DNA from 2 places in the Clostridium neuense genome. Region 2 is predicted to be linked to the other one. Evidence: predicted binding sites of a transcription regulator. Region 2 holds the regulator's gene; the other holds the start of a gene.
What was found. The regulator HrcA, encoded in region 2, represses chaperone genes, less so after heat shock. The targets are predictions, from matches to a motif close to TGTTAGCACTCNNNNNNNNNGAGTGCTAACA.
Positions count from the first base shown of each region.

Region 1: ACJDT4_RS21630 (co-chaperone GroES) is a predicted target of HrcA. The motif match lies at 8,791-8,821, and genes of this name have one in related genera.

Region 1 covers NZ_JBJIAA010000024.1:2,398-13,277, forward strand. Annotated here, with positions in the region: gene ACJDT4_RS21580 (ABC-F family ATP-binding cassette domain-containing protein) at 1-144, opposite strand, end outside; gene ACJDT4_RS21585 (redox-sensing transcriptional repressor Rex) at 402-1,034, shown strand; gene ACJDT4_RS21590 (short-chain-enoyl-CoA hydratase) at 1,189-1,974, shown strand; gene ACJDT4_RS21595 (acyl-CoA dehydrogenase) at 1,988-3,127, shown strand; gene ACJDT4_RS21600 (electron transfer flavoprotein subunit beta) at 3,144-3,923, shown strand; gene ACJDT4_RS21605 (electron transfer flavoprotein subunit alpha/FixB family protein) at 3,943-4,953, shown strand; gene ACJDT4_RS21610 (3-hydroxybutyryl-CoA dehydrogenase) at 5,176-6,024, shown strand; gene ACJDT4_RS21615 (DNA-3-methyladenine glycosylase family protein) at 6,099-6,977, shown strand; gene ACJDT4_RS21620 (TVP38/TMEM64 family protein) at 7,176-7,922, shown strand; gene ACJDT4_RS21625 (TIGR01906 family membrane protein) at 7,927-8,583, opposite strand; gene ACJDT4_RS21630 (co-chaperone GroES) at 8,876-9,163, shown strand; gene groL (chaperonin GroEL) at 9,204-10,838, shown strand; gene ACJDT4_RS21640 (GGDEF domain-containing protein) at 10,878-10,880, opposite strand, start outside.
Region 2 covers NZ_JBJIAA010000009.1:137,542-148,421, reverse strand. Annotated here, with positions in the region: gene lepA (translation elongation factor 4) at 1-27, shown strand, start outside; gene hemW (radical SAM family heme chaperone HemW) at 31-1,155, shown strand; gene hrcA (heat-inducible transcriptional repressor HrcA) at 1,343-2,380, shown strand; gene grpE (nucleotide exchange factor GrpE) at 2,398-3,021, shown strand; gene dnaK (molecular chaperone DnaK) at 3,044-4,912, shown strand; gene dnaJ (molecular chaperone DnaJ) at 5,105-6,229, shown strand; gene ACJDT4_RS12170 (hypothetical protein) at 6,320-6,499, shown strand; gene prmA (50S ribosomal protein L11 methyltransferase) at 6,574-7,509, shown strand; gene ACJDT4_RS12160 (16S rRNA (uracil(1498)-N(3))-methyltransferase) at 7,536-8,288, shown strand; gene mtaB (tRNA (N(6)-L-threonylcarbamoyladenosine(37)-C(2))-methylthiotransferase MtaB) at 8,288-9,592, shown strand; gene ACJDT4_RS12150 (histidine triad nucleotide-binding protein) at 9,624-9,968, shown strand; gene rpsU (30S ribosomal protein S21) at 10,107-10,283, shown strand; gene ACJDT4_RS12140 (GatB/YqeY domain-containing protein) at 10,304-10,753, shown strand.

The DNA of each region.
Region 1 (10,880 bases), on a different contig from region 2:
TATTTTAAATAAGGTTGATTTTCCAGCACCATTAGGACCGATTATTCCAATTCTTTCACCTTCATTAATAGAGAAGGTTATATTTTCTAAAATAACATCTATTCCATAGCTTTTGTGAATATCTTTACAGCTTAATACTATCATAATTATCACCGCGCTTTATCTTTAATCCTTTACCAATAAATATTAAAGCATAAAAATATAAGTTGTCAAATAAATTTCCATATATGTTAGTGATGAATAAAGTAAATGGAAAAAATAAATAGTGTAAAATCCAAATTATGTGGTAGAATATATTGTGAGTATATCATTTTAGTAGTGATGTATTGCTTATATACCTTAATTAATTTAATGTATAGCTAAGGCTTTGGAGTAGTATGTCTAGGTGAGGGGTGCATTGCGTGGAAAAGAAAAAAAATATATCAATGGCTGTAATAAGGCGTCTTCCTAAATATCATAGGTATTTAAATGAACTTGTGAAGAATGATGTTGATAGGATTTCATCGAAGGAATTAAGTGAAAAAATAGGATTCACGGCTTCACAAATACGCCAAGACCTTAATTGTTTTGGAGACTTTGGACAACAAGGGTATGGCTATAATGTAAAAGAACTTTGCAAAGAGATAGATATAATTTTAGGTCTTACAAAGGAATATAATACTATAATTATAGGTGCAGGTAATATTGGTCAAGCAATTGCAAACTATATAAATTTTGAAAAATTAGGTTTTTCGCTAAAAGGAATTTTTGATATAAATCCTAAACTCTTAGGATTAAAAATACATGACATTGAAATACAAGATATAGATAATGTAGATGATTTTCTAAAAAATAACAATGTCAATATTGCAATTATTTGTGTGCCTAGAAAGAGTGCACAAAAGGTAGCTGAAATTATTATAAAAAATAATGTAAAAGGAATATGGAATTTTGCACCTGTAGATTTAGTTACTCCTGAGGACGTAATTGTGGAAAATGTTCATTTAAGTGATAGTTTGCTTACTTTGAGTTGCTTATTAAAGGATAAAATATGATATTTTTTTTAATTATTTCATATTTCAATATAAATATTATTGAAATATGAAATAATTAATTATATAATTAGAAATGAAGCTTAAGGCTTCTAAAATTTTGGATTCCTTTGTTAGAATATTAACAAAGAATAGAAAGATTTAGGGAGGATAAGTCATGGAATTAAAAAATATCATCCTTGAAAAGGAAGGTAAAATAGCTATAGTTACTATAAGCAGACCTAAAGCACTAAATGCACTTAACAGTGAAACTTTGACTGAACTTGATTACGTTTTAGATCAGATTGAAGATGACAATGAAGTGCTTGCAGTTATTTTAACAGGCGCAGGTGAAAAATCATTTGTAGCTGGAGCAGATATTTCCGAAATGAAAGACAAGAATGTAATAGAAGGAAGAAAATTTGGAATACTAGGAAATAAAGTATTTAGAAGATTAGAACTTTTAGAAAAACCTGTAATAGCAGCTGTTAATGGTTTTGCATTAGGCGGCGGCTGTGAAATTTCAATGGCTTGTGATATAAGAATTGCTTCAACTAAAGCTCTTTTTGGTCAACCAGAAGTTGGTCTTGGAATAACACCTGGATTTGGTGGAACTCAAAGACTTACAAGACTTGTAGGAATGGGAATGGCTAAACAACTTATATTTACTGCTAAAAATATAAAAGCAGATGAAGCTTTAAGAATTGGACTTGTAAATAAGGTAGTAGAACCTGAAGAATTAATGGATACAGCAAAAAAACTTGCAAATACAATTGCAAATAATGCTCCAATAGCTGTTAAGTTAAGTAAGCAGGCTATTAATAGAGGAATTCAATGTGACATCGATACTGCTTTGTCATTTGAATCAGAAGCATTTGGAGAATGTTTTTCAACAGAAGACCAAAAAGATGCAATGACTGCTTTTGTTGAGAAGAGAAAACCAGAAGGTTTCAAAAATAGATAGGAGGTAAGTTTATATGAATTTTGCATTGACAAAAGAACAAGAATTAGTAAAACAGATGGTTAGAGAATTTGCTAAAAATGATGTTGAACCAATAGCAGCAGAAATTGATGAGACAGAAAGATTCCCAATGGAAAATGTTAAGAAAATGGGTAAATATGGAATGATGGGAATCCCATTTAAAAAAGAATATGGTGGAGCAGGTGGGGATGTACTTTCATACATAATCGCTGTTGAAGAATTATCAAAGGTTTGTGGTACAACAGGAGTTATTCTTTCAGCACATACATCACTTTGTGCTTCATTAATAAATGAATATGGTACTGAAGAACAAAAACAAAAGTATTTAGTACCACTTGCAAAAGGTGAAAAAATAGGAGCTTATGGATTAACTGAACCTAACGCAGGAACTGATTCTGCAAGTCAACAAACTACAGCAGTTCTTGAAGGGGATCATTATGTATTAAATGGTTCAAAAATATTCATAACAAATGGTGGAGTTGCTGATGTATTCTGTGTATTTGCTATGACAGATAGAAGCAAAGGAGCCAAAGGAATATCTGGATTTATATTAGAAAAAGGATTCAAAGGTTTCTCAATAGGAAAAGTAGAAAATAAAATGGGTATTAGAGCATCTTCAACTACAGAACTTATATTTGAAGACTGCATAGTTCCAAAGGAAAACCTTATAGGAAAAGAAGGAAAAGGATTTGGAATTGCCATGAAGACTCTTGATGGAGGAAGAATTGGTATAGCAGCACAGGCTCTTGGAATTGCTGAAGGAGCATTTGAAGTAACAAGAGACTACATGAAAGAAAGAAAACAATTTGGAAGAAGCCTTGACAGATTCCAGGGATTAGCTTGGGCTATGGCTGATATTAAGACAAAAATTGAAGCAACTAAATTCTTAGTGTACAGAGCAGCTTGGTGTAAAGATCAAGGACTACCATATAATGAAGAAGCAGCTATGGCAAAACTTTATGCTGCTGATGTTGCTATGGAAGCAACTACAAAATGTGTTCAGCTCTTCGGTGGATATGGATACACTAAAGATTATCCAGTTGAAAGAATGATGAGAGATGCTAAGATAACAGAAATATATGAGGGAACAACTCAGGTTCAAAAATTAGTTATTTCAAATCATATTTTTAGATAAAAGGAGGAAATTCTAAATGAATATAGTTGTTTGTTTAAAACAAGTTCCAGATACAACTGAAGTTAAAATAGATCCAGTAAAAGGAACACTTATAAGAGAAGGAGTTCCATCAATCATAAATCCAGATGATAAAAATGCATTAGAAGAAGCATTAGCATTAAAAGAAAGCGTTGGTGCGCATGTAACTATAGTATCAATGGGACCACCACAAGCTAAAAATGCTTTAGTAGAAGCTTTAGCTATGGGTGCAGATGAAGCAATACTTGTATCAAGCAGAGCTTTTGGAGGAGCTGATACTCTTGCAACATCACATACTCTTGCAGCTGCTATTAAAAAATTAGATTATGATGTAGTATTTGCTGGAAGACAGGCAATAGATGGAGATACTGCACAGGTTGGACCAGAAATTGCAGAACATCTTGGAATACCTCAAGTAACTTATGTAGAAAAAGTTGAAGTTAGCGGAGATGCTTTAAAGGTAAGAAAAGCTTGGGAAGATGGATATGAAGATGTAGAAGTTAAAACTCCAGTTCTTTTAACTGCAATAAAAGAATTAAATGTACCAAGATATATGGATGTAAGAAATATATTTGGAGTATTTGATAAGGAAATAAAAGTTTGGGATGAAAATGCTATAGATATTGACCAAAGTCTTTTAGGACTTAAGGGTTCACCAACAAAGGTTAAAAAATCTGTAACTAAAGAAGCAAAAGGACAGGGAGAAATTGTTGATAAACCTGTTAAAGAAGCAGCATCATATGTAGTTTCAAAATTAAAAGAGAAGCACTATATTTAATGTGTAGGAGGGAAGCTTTATGAATATAGCAGATTATAAAGGCGTATGGGTCTTTGCTGAACAAAGAGACGGAAAATTACAGAAAGTATCTTTAGAATTACTGGGAAAAGGTAAAGAAATAGCTAAAAAACTTGGTGTTGAATTAACAGCAGTATTATTAGGATATAATACAGATAAAATGTCAGAAGAGCTTTTAGCTCACGGAGCAGATAAAGTTTTAGCTGCTGACAGCAAGCTTTTAGAGCATTTTACTACAGATGCATATGCAAAAGTTATATGTGATTTAGTAAATGAAAGAAAACCTGAAATATTATTTGTAGGTGCAACTTTCATAGGAAGAGATTTAGGACCTAGAATGGCAGCAAGACTTTCAACAGGATTAACTGCTGATTGTACTGCACTTGATACAGATTCTGAGACTAAAAACTTACTTGCAACAAGACCTGCTTTTGGTGGTAACCTTATGGCTACAATCGAATGTGCAGAGAGAAGACCACAAATGGCAACTGTAAGACCAGGAGTTTTTGAAAAATTGCCTGAAGATAAAGCAAATGTTTCTTCAAGCAAAATCGAAAAAATTTCTATTGATTTAAAAGAAGACGATATTAGGACAAAAGTTCTAAATGTTGTAAAACTTGCAAAAGATACTGTTGATATAGGAGAAGCTAAGGTGTTAGTAGCTGGAGGAAGAGGAGTTGGAAGCAAAGAAAACTTTGCAAAGCTTCAAGAACTTGCTGATGTACTTGGTGGAACTATAGCAGCTTCAAGAGCAGCAATTGAAAAAGAATGGGTAGATAAAGACCTTCAAGTTGGTCAGACAGGTAAGACAGTAAGACCACAACTTTATATTGCATGTGGTATATCAGGAGCTATTCAGCATTTAGCAGGAATGCAGGATTCAGATTACATAATTGCTATAAATAAAGATGCAGAAGCACCAATAATGAAAGTTGCAGATTTAGCAATTGTAGGAGACTTAAATAAAGTTATACCTGAATTAATTGCTCAAATTAAAGCAGCTAACAACTAATAGGGTGAAATTACCGCGAAACTTAAACTAGTTATGTTTCAAAATATTATTTTTAAGAAATTATGAGCATATATAGTTTGAAGTTGAGCTGGTTTCGCTACAATTTATTATCTGGCAATAAAATAGAATTAAACTTATGCATTTTGAAAATAATATATTTATTTAGTTATTTTTAAGGTGTATAAGTTAAATTATATTGAAATGAAATAGGAGGCTAGTGTAATGAAAAAAGTATGTGTTATAGGTGCAGGTACAATGGGAGCAGGAATTGCTCAAGCATTTGCAGCTAAAGGATTAGAAGTAGTTATAAGAGATATTAAAGATGAATTTGTTGAAAGAGGATTAGCTACTATAGATAAAAATCTTTCAAGATTAGTTAAAAAAGGAAAATTGGACGAAGCTGGTAAAGCTGAAATATTAAAGAGAGTTACAGGAACAGTTGACCTTAATATGGCAGCTGATTGTGATCTTGTAGTTGAAGCAGCAGTTGAAAGAATGGATATAAAGAAACAAATATTTGCTGACTTAGATAATATATGCAAACCAGAAACTATACTTGCATCAAATACATCATCTCTTTCTATAACAGAAGTAGCATCAGCAACTAAGAGACCTGATAAGGTTATAGGAATGCATTTCTTTAATCCAGCTCCTGTTATGAAGCTTGTTGAAGTAATAAGAGGAATTGCCACTTCACAGGAAACTTTTGATGCTGTAAAAGAATGTGCTGTTGCTATAGGAAAAGATCCTGTAGAAGTTGCAGAAGCACCAGGATTTGTTGTAAATAGAATATTAATTCCAATGATTAACGAAGCAGTTGGAATATATGCAGAAGGAATAGCTTCTGTAGAAGATATAGATAAAGCTATGAAGCTTGGAGCAAATCATCCAATGGGACCATTAGAATTAGGAGATTTTATAGGTCTTGACATATGTCTTGCTATAATGAATGTTTTATATTCAGAAACAGGAGATTCTAAATATAGACCACATACATTATTAAAGAAATATGTAAGAGCTGGATGGCTTGGAAGAAAAACTGGAAAAGGTTTTTACGATTATTCAAAATAATAACATCCAAAATCCTCATTTAAGTATGGGGATTTTTTTATATGATAAAATATATACATAGGAGGCGTTTATGAATGGATTACAGTAAAATTAAAAATATTGATGATGGAATTTTAATAACAAATGTAAAAAATTTTGAGCTTAGCCACATATTTGATTGCGGTCAGTGTTTTAGATGGAATAGGAGATCAAATGGTAATTATGTGGGTGTTGCTTTTGGAAAGGTTATAGAAGTAGAAAAAAGAGAAAATGATGTATTAATATATAATACAAATGAAGATGAATTTAGAAATGTATGGTGCGAATATTTTGATTTAAATAGGGATTATGGAGAAATAAAAGAAGAACTTAGCAAGGATACTTTATTAAAGAAATCTGTTGATTTTGGATATGGAATAAGAATTTTAAATCAAGAAAAGCTTGAAATGCTTATATCTTTTATAATTTCTGCTAATAATAGAATTCCTATGATTAAAAGGGCTATAGAAAATATAAGTAAAAAGTGGGGGGAAAAGATTATATATAAGGATGAAGTTTTCTATTCTTTTCCGACAGTTGAAAAACTTCATTCTGGAAGTGAGAAGGACTTTGAAGAATGTAGTACTGGATTTAGAGCAAAATATTTAAAAGATACTATTGATAAAGTATATAATGGTGAGGTTGACTTAAACTTTATAGCTTCTCTTGATGATGATGGATGCCATAAAGAACTTCAAAAACTAATGGGAGTAGGACCTAAAGTTGCAGACTGCATAATGTTATTTTCAATGAAAAAATATTCAGCTTTTCCAGTAGATGTTTGGGTTAAAAAAGCTATGATGAAATTTTATGTAGCTCCAGATGTATCACTTAAGAAGATACGAGATTTTGGAAGAAATAGGTTTGGAAATCTATCAGGTTTTGCACAGCAGTATTTATTTTATTATGCTAGGGAAAACAAAATACAGGTATAATATATAATTTTTTTAGTAAGTCACTATTTATTTCTATAAAATCTCGATACTTTTACGAATTTTATGAGAAATAAATAGATGATCTACTTAAAAATTTAAATAAATTTATGTTAACAATTGCCATTAGCATTTACGCTTTCACAAAACCTTTGATATAATAGTATCTGTTATTAAATATTAACCTTGGAAGTGAATTTAATGAGTTTAAAAGGCTTTTTTAATATCATATCTAATAAAATAAAGATTATATATCAAAAGATTATAAAATATAAAGTACAGATTGGTGGAATAATGCTTCTTGCTTTTTTTGCATACTGTGCTTACGTATATTACTCAAAATATTTTTATATGATGAAAGATACTGAAAAGGTAAAAAGATTCATATTGTCATATGGAAAGTACAGCATGCTTGCTTTTTTGGTTATGCAAATAGCACAGGTAATTGTCTTTTTTATACCAGGTGAAATAGTTCAAATTGCAGGCGGGTATGTTTTTGGTACATTTTATGGAAGCATGATATCTGTTGCTGGAATAACAATAGGAAGTGCTGGAGCTTTTTTTCTTTCAAATTTTTTGGGAAAACCTTTTATAGAAAAAATTACAGCTCAAAATAATGCATCTAAATTTAGAAAATTTTTAAAAAGTGATAATGCAGCAGCTGCAATATTTTTTATTTATCTTATACCAGGACTTCCGAAGGACATATTAGCATATTTGTGTGGAGCGTCTGGAGTTAGTGGGAAAAAATTTATGATATATTCAACTCTTGGAAGGCTCCCAGGTATATTTATTTCAGCTTATTTTGGGAATAAGCTGACTGAGGGTAACATTCTCCCTCTTGTAGTAATTGCTGCTATAATGACTATTTTATTTATAATAGGAACTATAAAGGGAGAAAAAATATTGAAAAATATTATAAAAAAAAGATCGCGAAAAGATAGTTGAAATGTTACTTCCCTTTTATATAAAATAATATACCTGCAAGCAATGAAAAAAATAAAATTACAGCAGCACAGTGCATAAAATAGTTTTCAGGAAGTATTAGTATAACGGGATCATATTGCGGATCAAAAATCCAATAATCATTTTTAAATATAATTTTGTGAAATGAATCAAATAATTCACTAAAACCAAAAAATGAAATAAATAATGAAAAAATAGATATTATAATAAGTTGTTTTCCACTGCTTTTTAGACAAAAAAGAACATAATTTTTTTTTGATATAAGGGAAACTAGTATGAATAATATTATAGAAGATATAAATATATATTCACTATATGTTATTGTATTTTTTACATCCTCGAAATGCCTTTTGCCATTTAAAGAAAAAGGTATAGTTGGAAGTTTAAATACTTCTTTTCTAGGATTTTGTATATAATTTATTATGTAATTGTAATTTGTTTTGAGAGAAATGGAATTTAAATATTCAGTGTCCGGGGTATATTTTTCAATATGTAGGTTATACTCTTCTATTATGTTTAAATTTAGTGCATCATAATAGTAAATTGGTTTTAAGTTCATTGTTATTTTTGTAAAAAACAAAATAGTTATGAAGGTCAATAATAGTGAAAAAAATGCTTTAGTTAAAGGCAATATTATTTTCAAATTATTCACCGCTTTCATAAGAGTTTGTATTAAAAATTATTGACAAATGGAAAAATTTTTATTCAATTTGCTATTGATAGCTAAAAAGAGAAAATTAACAAAAAAAAGATTTAATCAATGATAATTTGCTATAATGGCTAACATTAACCAAATAGCATGTCATACTGTATTTGCCAATATATCCACTATTAATTATTATAATAATTGTGTTAGCACTCAATATTAATGAGTGCTAATAAAAATTATAAAGTTAATAAAATTTTTAATATAATTTTTAAGGAGGGACTTAAAAATGAAAGTTAGACCACTTGGAGACAGAGTTGTAATTAAGAGATTAGAAGCAGAGGAGACTACTAAAAGCGGAATAGTATTACCTGGTGCAGCTAAGGAAAAGCCACAGCTTGCAGCAGTAATAGCAGTTGGTCCTGGCGGAATCGTTGAAGGAAAAGAAGTAAAAATGGATGTAAAAGTAGGAGATAAAGTATTTTTCTCAAAATACAGCGGTACTGAAGTAAAAATTGATGGTGAAGAATTATTAATTGTAAAACAAGACGATATTTTAGGAATAGTAGAAGACTAATTCAATTTAAACTATTTATAAATTCGGGAGGGATTTTAAAATGGCAAAGCAAATATTATACGGAGAAGACGCAAGAAGAGCTATGCAAAAAGGTGTAGATAAACTTGCTAATACAGTAAAAGTTACTCTTGGACCAAAAGGAAGAAATGTTGTTTTAGATAAAAAATTTGGAGCACCTCTTATAACAAATGATGGTGTAAGTATTGCAAGAGAAATAGAACTTGAAGATCCATATGAAAACATGGGAGCACAACTTGTAAAAGAAGTTGCTACTAAAACAAATGATGTAGCTGGAGATGGTACTACTACAGCAACACTTCTTGCACAAGCAATAATAAGAGAAGGTTTAAAGAATGTTACAGCTGGAGCTAATCCAATGCTTATAAGAAATGGAATTAGAAAAGCTGTTGCTTTAACAGTTGAAGAATTAAAGAAAATATCAAAACCTATAAATGGTAAAGAAGACATAGCAAGAGTTGCTTCAATATCAGCTGCTGATCCTGAAATAGGGAAATTAATTGCTGATGCAATGGAAAAGGTAGGCAACGAAGGTGTTATAACTGTTGAAGAATCAAAAACAATGGGAACTGAACTTGATGTTGTTGAAGGAATGCAGTTTGATAGAGGATATTTAAGTCCATACATGGTAACAGACAGCGAAAAAATGGAAGCTGCACTTGATGATCCATATATACTTATTACAGATAAGAAAATATCAAATATACAAGAAGTTCTTCCAATACTTGAGCAAATAGTTCAGCAAGGAAAGAAACTTTTAATAATTGCTGATGATGTTGAAGGAGAAGCTTTAGCAACATTAGTTGTTAATAAATTAAGAGGAACATTTACTTGCGTTGCTGTAAAAGCACCAGGCTTTGGTGATAGAAGAAAAGAAATGTTAAGAGATATAGCTATTCTTACAGGTGGAGAAGTAATATCAGAAGAACTTGGAAAAGATTTAAAAGATGTTACTCTTGATATGCTTGGTAGAGCTGAGAGTGTTAAGATAACAAAAGAAAACACTACAGTTGTAAACGGAAAAGGCGACAAGAATGAAATACATGATAGAGTTGCTCAAATAAGAGCTCAAATAGAAGAAACAACTTCAGATTTTGATAGAGAAAAACTTCAAGAAAGACTCGCAAAACTTGCTGGTGGAGTTGCAGTTATCAAAGTTGGAGCAGCTTCAGAAACTGAACTTAAAGAAAGAAAACTTAGAATCGAAGATGCTCTTGCAGCTACAAAGGCAGCTGTTGAAGAAGGCATAATCGCTGGTGGTGGTACTGCTTATATAGATGTGCTTCCAGAAGTAAAGAAATTGACTGATGAAGAACAAGATGCTCAACTTGGTATAAACATAGTAATTAGAGCTCTTGAAGAACCAGTAAGACAGATAGCTGCAAATGCAGGACTTGAAGGTTCAGTTATAATTGAAAAAATCATGAACAGTGAAAAGGGAATTGGTTTTGATGCTTTACGTGAAAAATATGTTGATATGATAAAGGTTGGAATTGTTGATCCTACAAAGGTTACAAGATCAGCACTTCAGAATGCAGCTTCAGTTGCTTCTACATTCCTTACAACTGAATGTGCAGTAGCTGATATTCCTGAAAAGGAGAAAGCAGCACCAGGAGTTCCAGGAGCACCTGGAATGGGAATGGACGGAATGTACTAAAATAAAAAATCAAGAGAGTTTTTAGCTCTCTTGATTTTTTTA
Region 2 (10,880 bases):
TTTATGTCCATACTGAAGGTGGATTAATTTATGGAAAACTTAGGTTTATATATACACATTCCTTTTTGTAAAAGGAAATGCTTGTATTGTGATTTCCCATCTTATTGTTCTATGGAAAATTATATGATTGATTATGCTAGAGCATTGTGCATTGAAATGGAAAACAAGTGTAAGGGTAAAAAATTTAGCACTATATTTATTGGAGGAGGAACTCCAAGCTACTTGTCCATGGAAGCCTGGAAAATTTTAAAAGAAACTTTATGCAAAATTAATAAATATGAAGATTGTGAGTTTACAGTTGAATGTAATCCGGGTTCATTTGATAGGGATAAGCTTGAAATCATAAGGAGCGCCGGTGCAAATAGGATAAGCATAGGGCTTCAAGCGTGTCAAGATGAACTTTTGGAAAGTTTGGGAAGAATTCATAACTTTAGTGGGTTTTTAAAAGGCTTTGAGATGGCAAGAGACATTGGATTTGAAAATATAAATATAGATTTAATGTTTGCTATTCCAAAGCAGAGCTTTAATCAGTGGAAAGAGACTTTAGAGACGGTAAATATATTAAAACCAGAGCATATTTCGTGCTACAGTCTTATTGTTGAAGAAGGAACTCCATTTTATAAAATGAATGAAGAAGGAAAATTGGTGCTTCCAGAAGAAGAAGTTGAAGTTAAAATGTATAACTTTACTGTGGAGTTCTTAAAGAAGAACGGATATAAACAGTATGAAATATCAAACTTTTCTAAAGAGAATAAAGAGTGCAAGCATAACTTAATATATTGGAGTATGGATGAGTATATAGGCTGTGGAGCCTCTGCTCATTCTTATTTTAACGGTATAAGGAATAAAAATGAGGATAATGTAAAAAGATATATTGAGAAAATTTTAAGTGGTTTAGATGCATCAATTGAAAAGCATAAAAATTGCAAAGAGGAAAATATGGAAGAGTTCATGTTTTTAGGACTCAGGAAGACCGATGGAATAAGAATAAGTGATTTTAAAAATAGATATAATATTAATATTTTTGATATATATGGTTCTGTAATTAGGAAATATGAAAGTTTAGGACTTATTAAAATTCAAAGTGATAAAATTTTTTTAACAGAAGAAGCAGTGCATATTTCTAATTCTATAATGTCTGATTTTATTCTATGATGATATTTAAAGAAAAATAGAGAAAAACAAGCAAAAAATAAAAATATTTTTGATATTTAACTTATAAGCTTAAAAATGAGATTTTTGCGTAAAGTAAGATGTATTGACAAATACAAATCAAGGTGTTATTTTATAAACATAGTCATTAGCACTCAAACAAGGTGAGTGCTAATAAAGAGGTGAGAATATGGAAATGGAGGAAAGAAAACTTAAAATCCTTCAAGCAATAATAAATGACTATATAAGCACTGGTGAGCCTGTAGGATCAAGAACTATTGCAAAAAAATATGATTTAGGTATAAGTTCTGCCACTATAAGAAATGAAATGGCGGATCTTGAGGATATGGGCTATATAGAACAACTTCACACTTCTTCAGGAAGAAAACCTTCTGATAAGGGATATAGACTTTATGTAGATAAGCTTATGAAAGTACCTAGAATATCACCAGAGGAAGAGATGATAATAAAAGCAAAGATAATTGATGAAGCTCTTTTTGAAGTTGACAAAATTATCAAGCAGGCTATGTCCTTAATTTCTGATATGACTAAGCTTACATGTATAGTTAAAGCTTCATCAGCTGATAAAAGTTATATAAAATCCATACAGCTTATTAATGTTTCTTCAAACAGTGTATTATGCGTAATAATAACTGATAATGGATTTATTAAAGATAGTATTATAAGAATATCAAAGAGTGTTAGTGATGAAAACTTAATGAAAATGACGGCTTTAATTAATGAAAGAATAAAAGGTCTTACTATAGAAGAGATAAATTTAGAAGTAATAAATAACCTTAAAAATGATTTGCGAGGTTATGAAGATATATTCTCGTCTATAATTACAAATATATACACTATATTAAAGCAATCAGATTCATCTAGAGTTTATATGGAAGGAACGACAAACATATTCAATTATCCTGAGTTTAGGGATATTGAAAAGGTTAGAGATTTTCTTTCACTTGTAGGAAACAATGAAATAATTAAAAATCTTTTTGGTGCTTCAGATGGATTTACCATAAGCATAGGAAATGAAAATAATGTTTTTGAGGCTAAGGAATGCAGCATAATTTCATCGGTATACGGTGTGAATGGAAGACCATTTGGGTCTATTGGAGTTATTGGACCTACAAGGATACCTTATTCTAATGTTATAAGAGTTATAAAGGAAGTTGTTGATCAAATCAACGATAATTTAACTAGATTATATGATAATGATGAATAAAGCAAGAGGTGAAGTTGATGAAAAATAATAAAAAAGATAATAAAAAAGCTCAAGAAAATAAAGATGAAGTTTTAGAAGAAGATGAGTCAGTCTTAAAAGAGAGCCAAGAAAATGAGGAGAAAAAAATAGAGGGAGAAGAAGAAAAGAAAGAAGCTCCTGAAAAGAAAGAGTTAGAAGATATGAAAATATTAAATTCTAAATTAAAAGATGAAAATGAAAAGTTATCAAACGAACTTGGAACTATTAAAGATAGGCTTTTAAGACTAACAGCAGAATATGAAAATTATAGAAAAAGAACTGCTAAAGAAAAAGAAGGCATATATACTGATGCATGTAGTGATGTGATAAATGAAATGCTTCCATCTTTAGATAATCTAGAGAGAGCTGCTACAGCTAATGGAAATGCTGAAGATATAAAAAAAGGTATTGATATGACAATAAGGCAGTTTAAAGGTGCTCTTGAGAAACTCGGTGTTGAGGAAATACCAGGTGAAGGTACATTTGATCCTAATTTCCACAATGCTGTTATGCATATTGAAGATGAAAACTATGGAGAAAGTGAAATAGTTGAAGTTCTTCAAAAGGGATATAAAAGAGGAGATAAGGTATTAAGACATAGTATGGTAAAGGTAGCAAACTAATAATATATAGGAGGTTTTTATTATGTCAAAAGTTATAGGTATTGATTTAGGAACAACAAATTCATGTGTGGCTGTTATGGAAGGTGGAGAACCTGTTGTTATAGCTAATGCTGAGGGTGCAAGAACTACTCCTTCAGTAGTATCATTTCAGAAAAATGGAGAAAGACTTGTAGGTCAGGTTGCAAAAAGGCAAGCAATAACAAACCCTGATAAGACAATTATATCTATAAAGAGAGAAATGGGAACATCCCATAAAGTATCAATAGATGGAAAAGATTATACACCACAAGAAATTTCAGCAATGATACTTCAAAAATTAAAGGCTGATGCAGAAGCTTATTTAGGAGAAACAGTTACTCAAGCAGTTATAACTGTTCCAGCATACTTTAATGACAGCCAAAGACAAGCAACAAAGGATGCAGGAAAAATAGCTGGTCTTGAAGTTTTAAGAATAATAAACGAACCAACAGCAGCATCACTTGCATATGGTCTTGATAAAATGGATACAAACCAGAAGATATTTGTTTATGACCTTGGTGGTGGTACATTTGATGTATCTATACTTGAACTTGGAGATGGAGTATTTGAAGTTAAATCAACAAATGGTAATACTCGTCTAGGTGGAGATGACTTCGACCAGAAAATAATGGATTACATTGCAGAAGAGTTTAAGAAAGAAAATGGAATAGATTTAAGAAACGACAAAATGGCACTTCAAAGATTAAAAGAAGCTGCTGAAAAAGCAAAAATAGAATTATCATCTTCAATGCAGACTAACATAAATCTTCCATTTATAACTGCAGATGCAACAGGTCCAAAGCATATAGATATGAATTTAACTAGAGCTAAATTTAATGAATTAACTCATGATTTAGTTCAAGCAACAATAGAGCCAATGAAGAAAGCACTTAACGATGCAGGACTTTCAATAAATGAAGTAGATAAAGTAGTACTTGTCGGTGGTTCAACAAGAATTCCAGCTGTTCAAGAGGCAGTTAAGCAGTTTACAGGAAAAGAACCTTCAAAGGGAGTTAATCCTGATGAATGTGTTGCAGTTGGAGCTTCAATACAGGCAGGAGTTTTAACAGGAGATGTTAAAGATGTACTTCTTCTTGATGTTACACCTCTTACTCTTGGAATAGAAACTTTAGGAGGAGTTGCAACTCCATTAATAACTAGAAACACTACAATACCTACAAGAAAGAGTCAGGTATTCTCAACAGCAGCAGATAATCAGCCATCAGTTGAAATTAATATAGTACAGGGTGAAAGAAAAATGGCTGCTGACAATAAGAGCCTTGGAAGATTTACTCTTGATGGAATAGCACCAGCTCCAAGAGGAATACCTCAAATAGAAGTAACCTTTGATATAGATGCAAATGGTATAGTAAATGTTTCTGCTAAAGATAAGGGAACAGGAAAAGAATCACATATCACAATTACAGCTTCAACAAACTTAACAGATGAAGAAATAGATAAGGCTGTAAAGGATGCAGAAAAATTTGCAGAAGAAGATAAGAAAAAGCAGGAAAAAATAGAAGTTAAAAATAATGCAGATCAAATGATCTTCCAGACCGAAAAAACATTAAAAGATCTTGGAGATAAAGTAGCTGCTGAGGATAAAACTAATATCGATTCAAAATTAGAAGCTCTTAAGAAAATTAAAGATAGTGACGATACAGAAGCTATAAAGAAAGCATCAGAAGATTTAACTCAAGCTTTGTATGCAGTAACTACTAAAATTTATCAACAAAATCCAGGAGCAGCTCCACAGGGAGATCCTAATGCTGCAGGAGCTGGAAATGCAGGAGCAAATCCAGGAGCTGGAGCAGGTCACGGCGGAGATGATAATGTAGTTGATGCAGATTTTAAAGTTGATAATGATAAATAAAAAAATATTTGAAAAAAATTAATTTATAAGTATAATTAAAGGGAAACCAATGTTAAGAGTGATTGAATGTTTAATTTAGTTTGAAAACTTAATTTGTTTCCTGAATGTAAGGGAATGGGTTTTTACCCTTCCCTTAATTTTGAGTTAACGAAGATTTAGTAATATAATTGTAGATTTTGGGTGGTGAAAGGGATGGCAAAAAAAGACTACTATGAAGTACTTGGGCTTCAAAAAGGAGCCTCAGAAGACGAAATAAAAAAAGCATTTAGAAAACTTGCAATAAAGTATCATCCTGACAAGAACAGAGGGAACAAAGAGGCTGAGGAAAAATTTAAAGAGATAAATGAAGCCTATCAAGTTTTGTCGGATCCAGAAAAAAAGGCTAATTATGATAGATTTGGAACAGCCGATTTTAATGGCGCAGGCGGGGGCTTTGGCGATTTTCAAGGAGGGTTCGGCGATTTTTCCGACCTTGGAGATATATTTAGTTCATTCTTTGGCGGAGGTTTTGGAGGCGGAGGAGCAAGAAGAAATCCTAATGCTCCAGAAAGAGGAAATGATCTTGAATATACTATTACTTTGACTTTTGAAGAAGCAGTCTTTGGAGTTAAAAAAGAGATTAATTTAACTAGAAATGAAGCTTGTGAAACGTGTCATGGAACAGGAGCAAAGCCTGGAACATCGGCTAAAAAGTGTGATAAATGTGGAGGCTCAGGTAGAATAAGAGTTCAGAGGAATACTGCACTTGGAAGTTTTGTAACTGAAACCTCCTGTGATAAATGTGGAGGCAAAGGAACAATAATTACAGATCCATGCCCAGATTGTCACGGTTCGGGAAGTGTAAGAAAAAGAAGAAAAATATCAGTTAATATACCAGCGGGTGTGGATACTGGCAACGTGATACCTCTTAGGGGTCAAGGAGAGCATGGTAAAAATGGAGGACCAGCAGGAGATTTATATATAAATATAAAGGTTATTCCAAGTAAACAGTTTAAGAGACAAGGTTTTGATATTTACATGGATACCCATATAAGTTTCCCTAAAGCAGCATTAGGAACAGAAATAACAGTCCCTACTATTGATGGTGACGTAAAATATACAATACCAGCTGGAACACAATCAGCAACTGTGTTTAGACTAAAAGGAAAGGGTATTTCTAGAGTTAACAGCTCGGGAAGAGGAGATCAATATGTAAAAGTTATAGTTGATGTTCCTAAAACTCTAAACGAGAAACAAAAAGAAGCTCTTAAGTTATTTATGGAAGCTAGTGGTGAAACTACTTCAAAAGAAAAAAAGGGCAAATTTAAGTTTTTCTAAACTGTTTTAAAGAAGGATTTTAGAGCATAATATAGAATATAGTTAATTATCACAAGTAATTTGACTATGATGTGGAAGGAATGATGCTCTATGATGCTTGATCTTGACGTAAGTGAGGTAAAGAAAATAAAGAATCTTATAAACACGAGAATACAAGAATTACGTTACGATATGGATGAAGAATATGAAGATAGTGAAGATGAACTCAGAAATGTAATAAGAGGTTACAAAAAACTCCTTAGCAAAATAGATAGTCAAGTGAAAGATTGATACAATATTAAGTACAAGTAAGAATTAAATGTCTTACTTGTATTTTTGTAAATAATATATTTGGAGGAATAAAATTGGATAAAGATTGGATAGAAGTTAGTATTGTAACAAGTAGTGAAGCTGTTGAGGCAGTTACAGGAATACTTTACAATACACCTGTTAAGGGAGTTTCCATTGAAGATTCAAATGATGTTGAATTTAAGAAAAAACATCATGGTGACTGGGATTATTTTGATGAAAAACTTCTCAACATAAAAGAAGGTGCAGTAATAAAGGGTTATTATAAAGAAGATGACGAATTTGAAAATAACCTTGAATACATAAAAAAAAGCATTGACAACTTACATGAATTTGGAATAGATAAAGGTAAGGGACTTGTAATAAGTAATAAGGTCAATGAACAGGATTGGGAAAATAACTGGAAAAAATATTATAAGCCTACTAAGGTTGGTGCTAGAATTGTAGTAAAGCCTATATGGGAAAAATATGACCCTAAAGATTACGAATTAGTTGTTGAACTTGATCCAGGAATGGCATTTGGAACAGGAACGCATGAAACCACAAGAATGTGCATACAGGCACTTGAAAGGTATGTAGACGATAATTCAACTGTTTTTGATATAGGAACAGGTTCTGGTATACTTGCTATTTCAGCAGCCAAGTTAAATGCAAGTAAAGTTTTAGGTGTGGATCTTGATCCTGTTGCAGTAGATTCGGCAAGGCAAAATTTAAAGTACAATAATTTAGATAACATTGAGATTAAGCACGGAGATTTAATGGAAGTTGTAGAAGGCAAAGCAAATGTAATTGTAGCAAATATTATTGCAGAAGTTATAAAAATCTTAATACCTGATGTAAATAAATTTATTACAAAGGGAGGATATTTTATATCATCTGGTATAATAAAAGATAGAGCTAAGGATGTAATTGAAGAATTGAGAAAAAATAAATTTGATATAATAGAAGTTAATAATCAGGGAGAATGGGTTTGTATTGTTGCAAAAGCATAAAATATTTAAGGAGAGTGTTTTAGAATATGCACAAATTTTTTGTCGCCAAAGAAAACATAGTAAGTGATATTGTAAATATATATGGCGACGATGTGAAACATATATATAAAGTCTTAAGACTTAAAGAGGGAGAAAAAATAAGCATAAATAACTGTAGTGGAGAGGAATTTATAGCAGAAATAACTCATATAGATAAAAATGTTGTAGAAGCTAAAATTACAGAAAAATTAGAGATAAACAATGAAAGCCCTCTTGATGTTTACCTGTTTCAAGGAGTACCTAAGGCAGCTAAAATGGATATTATAGTTCAAAAAGGCTGCGAACTTGGGCTAAAGGAAATAAATCCTGTCATTATGAAAAGAGTAGTTGTAAAAAGTGAAATGAAGGAATTTAAGAAGCTTGATAGATGGAATAGAATTGCATTTGAAGCATGTAAGCAAAGTAAAAGAAGTTTAATAACTAAAGTAAACAATGTAATTGAATTTAATGACATGCTTTATAAGCTAAAAGATTTTGATCTTGTGTTAGTTCCTTATGAAAATCAAACAGGTATTGGACTAAAAAAAGTAATGCAGGAGATAAAAGGTGGCAATATTAAAAGTGCAGCAGTTGTAATAGGACCAGAGGGCGGTTTTGATGAAGAAGAAATAGAAGAACTAAAACAAATTGGAGCACATATAATTACATTAGGACCTAGAATTCTTAGAACTGAAACGGCAGGATTTGTATGTACTTCTCTTGTTATGTATGAACTATCCGATATTGGAGGAAATTTATAATGAAGGTTGCTTTTATCACACTCGGATGCAGAGTAAATTCCTATGAAAGCGAAGCTATGGCTGAAAAGTTTATCAAAGAGGGGTATGAACTTGTTGAGCCAGAAGACAAGGCTGATGTTTATGTTATAAACACATGTACAGTTACAAACATGGGTGATAGAAAATCAAGACAAATGATAAGTAAGGCAAAAAAATTAAATGAGGATGCTCTCATAGCAGTTGTGGGATGCTATTCACAAGTTGAGCCGGAAAAAGTATCTAAGATAAATGGAGTTGACATAGTACTTGGTACTAAAAATAAAGGAGATATAATAAAATATCTAAATGAATTTATTGGAGAAAGAAAGCAAATAGTAAATGTCAAGGATGTTTTCAGAGATAAGAAATTTGAAGATTTAAAAATAGAAGAATATCATGATAAAACAAGAGCATTTCTAAAAATACAAGACGGCTGTAATAGATTCTGTTCCTACTGCTTAATACCATATGCAAGAGGTGGAATATGCAGTAAAGATCCTGACAAGGTGATACAGGAGATAAAAGAACTTGCAAAGCATGGTTTTAAGGAAATTATATTATCAGGAATACACATAGCATCTTACGGTATCGACCTTAAAAATGATTGGGATTTAATTAAAATTATTGAAGAGGCCGAAAAAATTGAGGGAATAGAGAGAATAAGAATAGGTTCTATTGAACCAACATTTTTCACAGACGAAGTGATTGAAAAGATAAAAACTATGAAAAAAATGTGCCCTCATTTTCATTTATCACTTCAAAGTGGGTGTGCAGATACTCTAAAAAGAATGAATAGACATTACACGCCCGAAGAATACAAGAATATTGTAGAAAAGCTTAGGGAAAATATAGATGATGTATCAATAACAACAGATGTTATTGTCGGGTTTCCTGGTGAAACTGAGAGAGAGTTTAATGAAACCTATAATTTTCTTAAGGATATAAAGCTTACTAAAACTCATGTATTTAAATATTCTAAAAGAGAAGGAACAAAGGCAGCAGACATGAAGGATCAGGTTGATGGTAACATAAAGGAAGAGAGAAGTGCTAAGCTTATTGAACTTAATAATAAAAATGAAATTGAATTTATAAGTAAGTTCATTGGAAGGAGTATGAGGGTGCTTTTTGAAACCAATTTTGAAAATAACAGTGAACTTTATGAAGGTTATACTGCTAACTATATAAAAGTGGTAGTACAAAGCCAAAAGAATATATCTTCATCTATATTGAAGGTAAATATTACTTCCTGTAAAGGAGAATATCTATTTGGAGAAATTATAGATTAGTTATATTGTATTACTAGAAGGGGGTGATTATATGAATGACTGCATTTTTTGCAAAATAGTAAATGGAGAAATACCAAGTAATAAAGTATATGAGGATGACAAAATATTAAGCTTTAAAGATTTAAATCCTGAAGCTCCAGTACATGTGCTTATTATTCCTAAAAAGCATATTTCAAGTTTAAATGAAGTTGATGACGAAGCAGCTGAAACTATAGCACATATATTTAAAATTGTTCCTAAACTTGTAAAAGAGCTTGGAATTGATGAAGGTGGATACAGAATAGTTTCTAACTGTGGAGAAGATGGTGGCCAAAGTGTTCCACATGTTCATTTTCATTTACTTGGAGGTAGAAGCCTTAATTGGCCTCCAGGCTAAAAATTGTGCATATAAATTGCTTTATGGATACATGAAATTGTTGACATTAAAGCTTTATGTGTTGTATAATTGTTTTGTGTTATTTTGCCCAATAGCTGCATTTGAATTATAGTTAAGCTAGCGGAGGGAGGGATATAGATGTCAGAAATTAAAGTTGGCGAAAATGAATCTTTAGAGAGTGCTTTAAGAAGATTTAAAAGAAAATGTGCTAGAGCGGGGGTTCTTTCAGAAGTAAGAAAGAGAGAACACTACGAAAAACCTAGTGTAAAAAGAAAGAAAAAATCTGAAGCTGCTAGAAAAAGAAAGTTTAAATAGGTTTGAAAGAAGGTACGTGAATGTCCCTTAAGGAAAAACTACAGCAAGATTGGAAAGAAGCCTTGAAAAGTGGCGACAAATTTAAGGCTAACATAATCAGTATGGCTAGAGCTGCTGTTTTACAAGTTGAGAAAACTGGAAACGAAAAGTTAGACGATTCAAAAGTTATTGAGGTTTTATCAAAAGAAGTTAAACAGAGGCGAGAAGCTTTAGTTGAGTTTGAAAAAGGTAATAGGCAAGATTTAGTTGATAAAGCTAATAATGAGATTAAAATCCTTATGAATTACCTTCCTCAGCAATTGACTGAAGACGAGATAAAAAGTATTATTAGTGATGTAGTTAAAGAAATTGGTGCAAATAGCATGAAGGACATGGGAAAAGTAATGAAATCTGTAAGTCCTAAAACAAAAGGACGTGCGGACGGTTCATTAGTTAATAAACTTGTAAAAGAGTTTTTAAATAATAAATAAGAATGTAATAAGATCCGGTAATTCCGGATCTTTTATTAGCTTATTTTTAAAAGCAAGGTATTATGGTGGAAAGAATTTAATATTCTTTCCATTTTTATTTTTTGGAGTAATTTATCGTAGTTTAAAG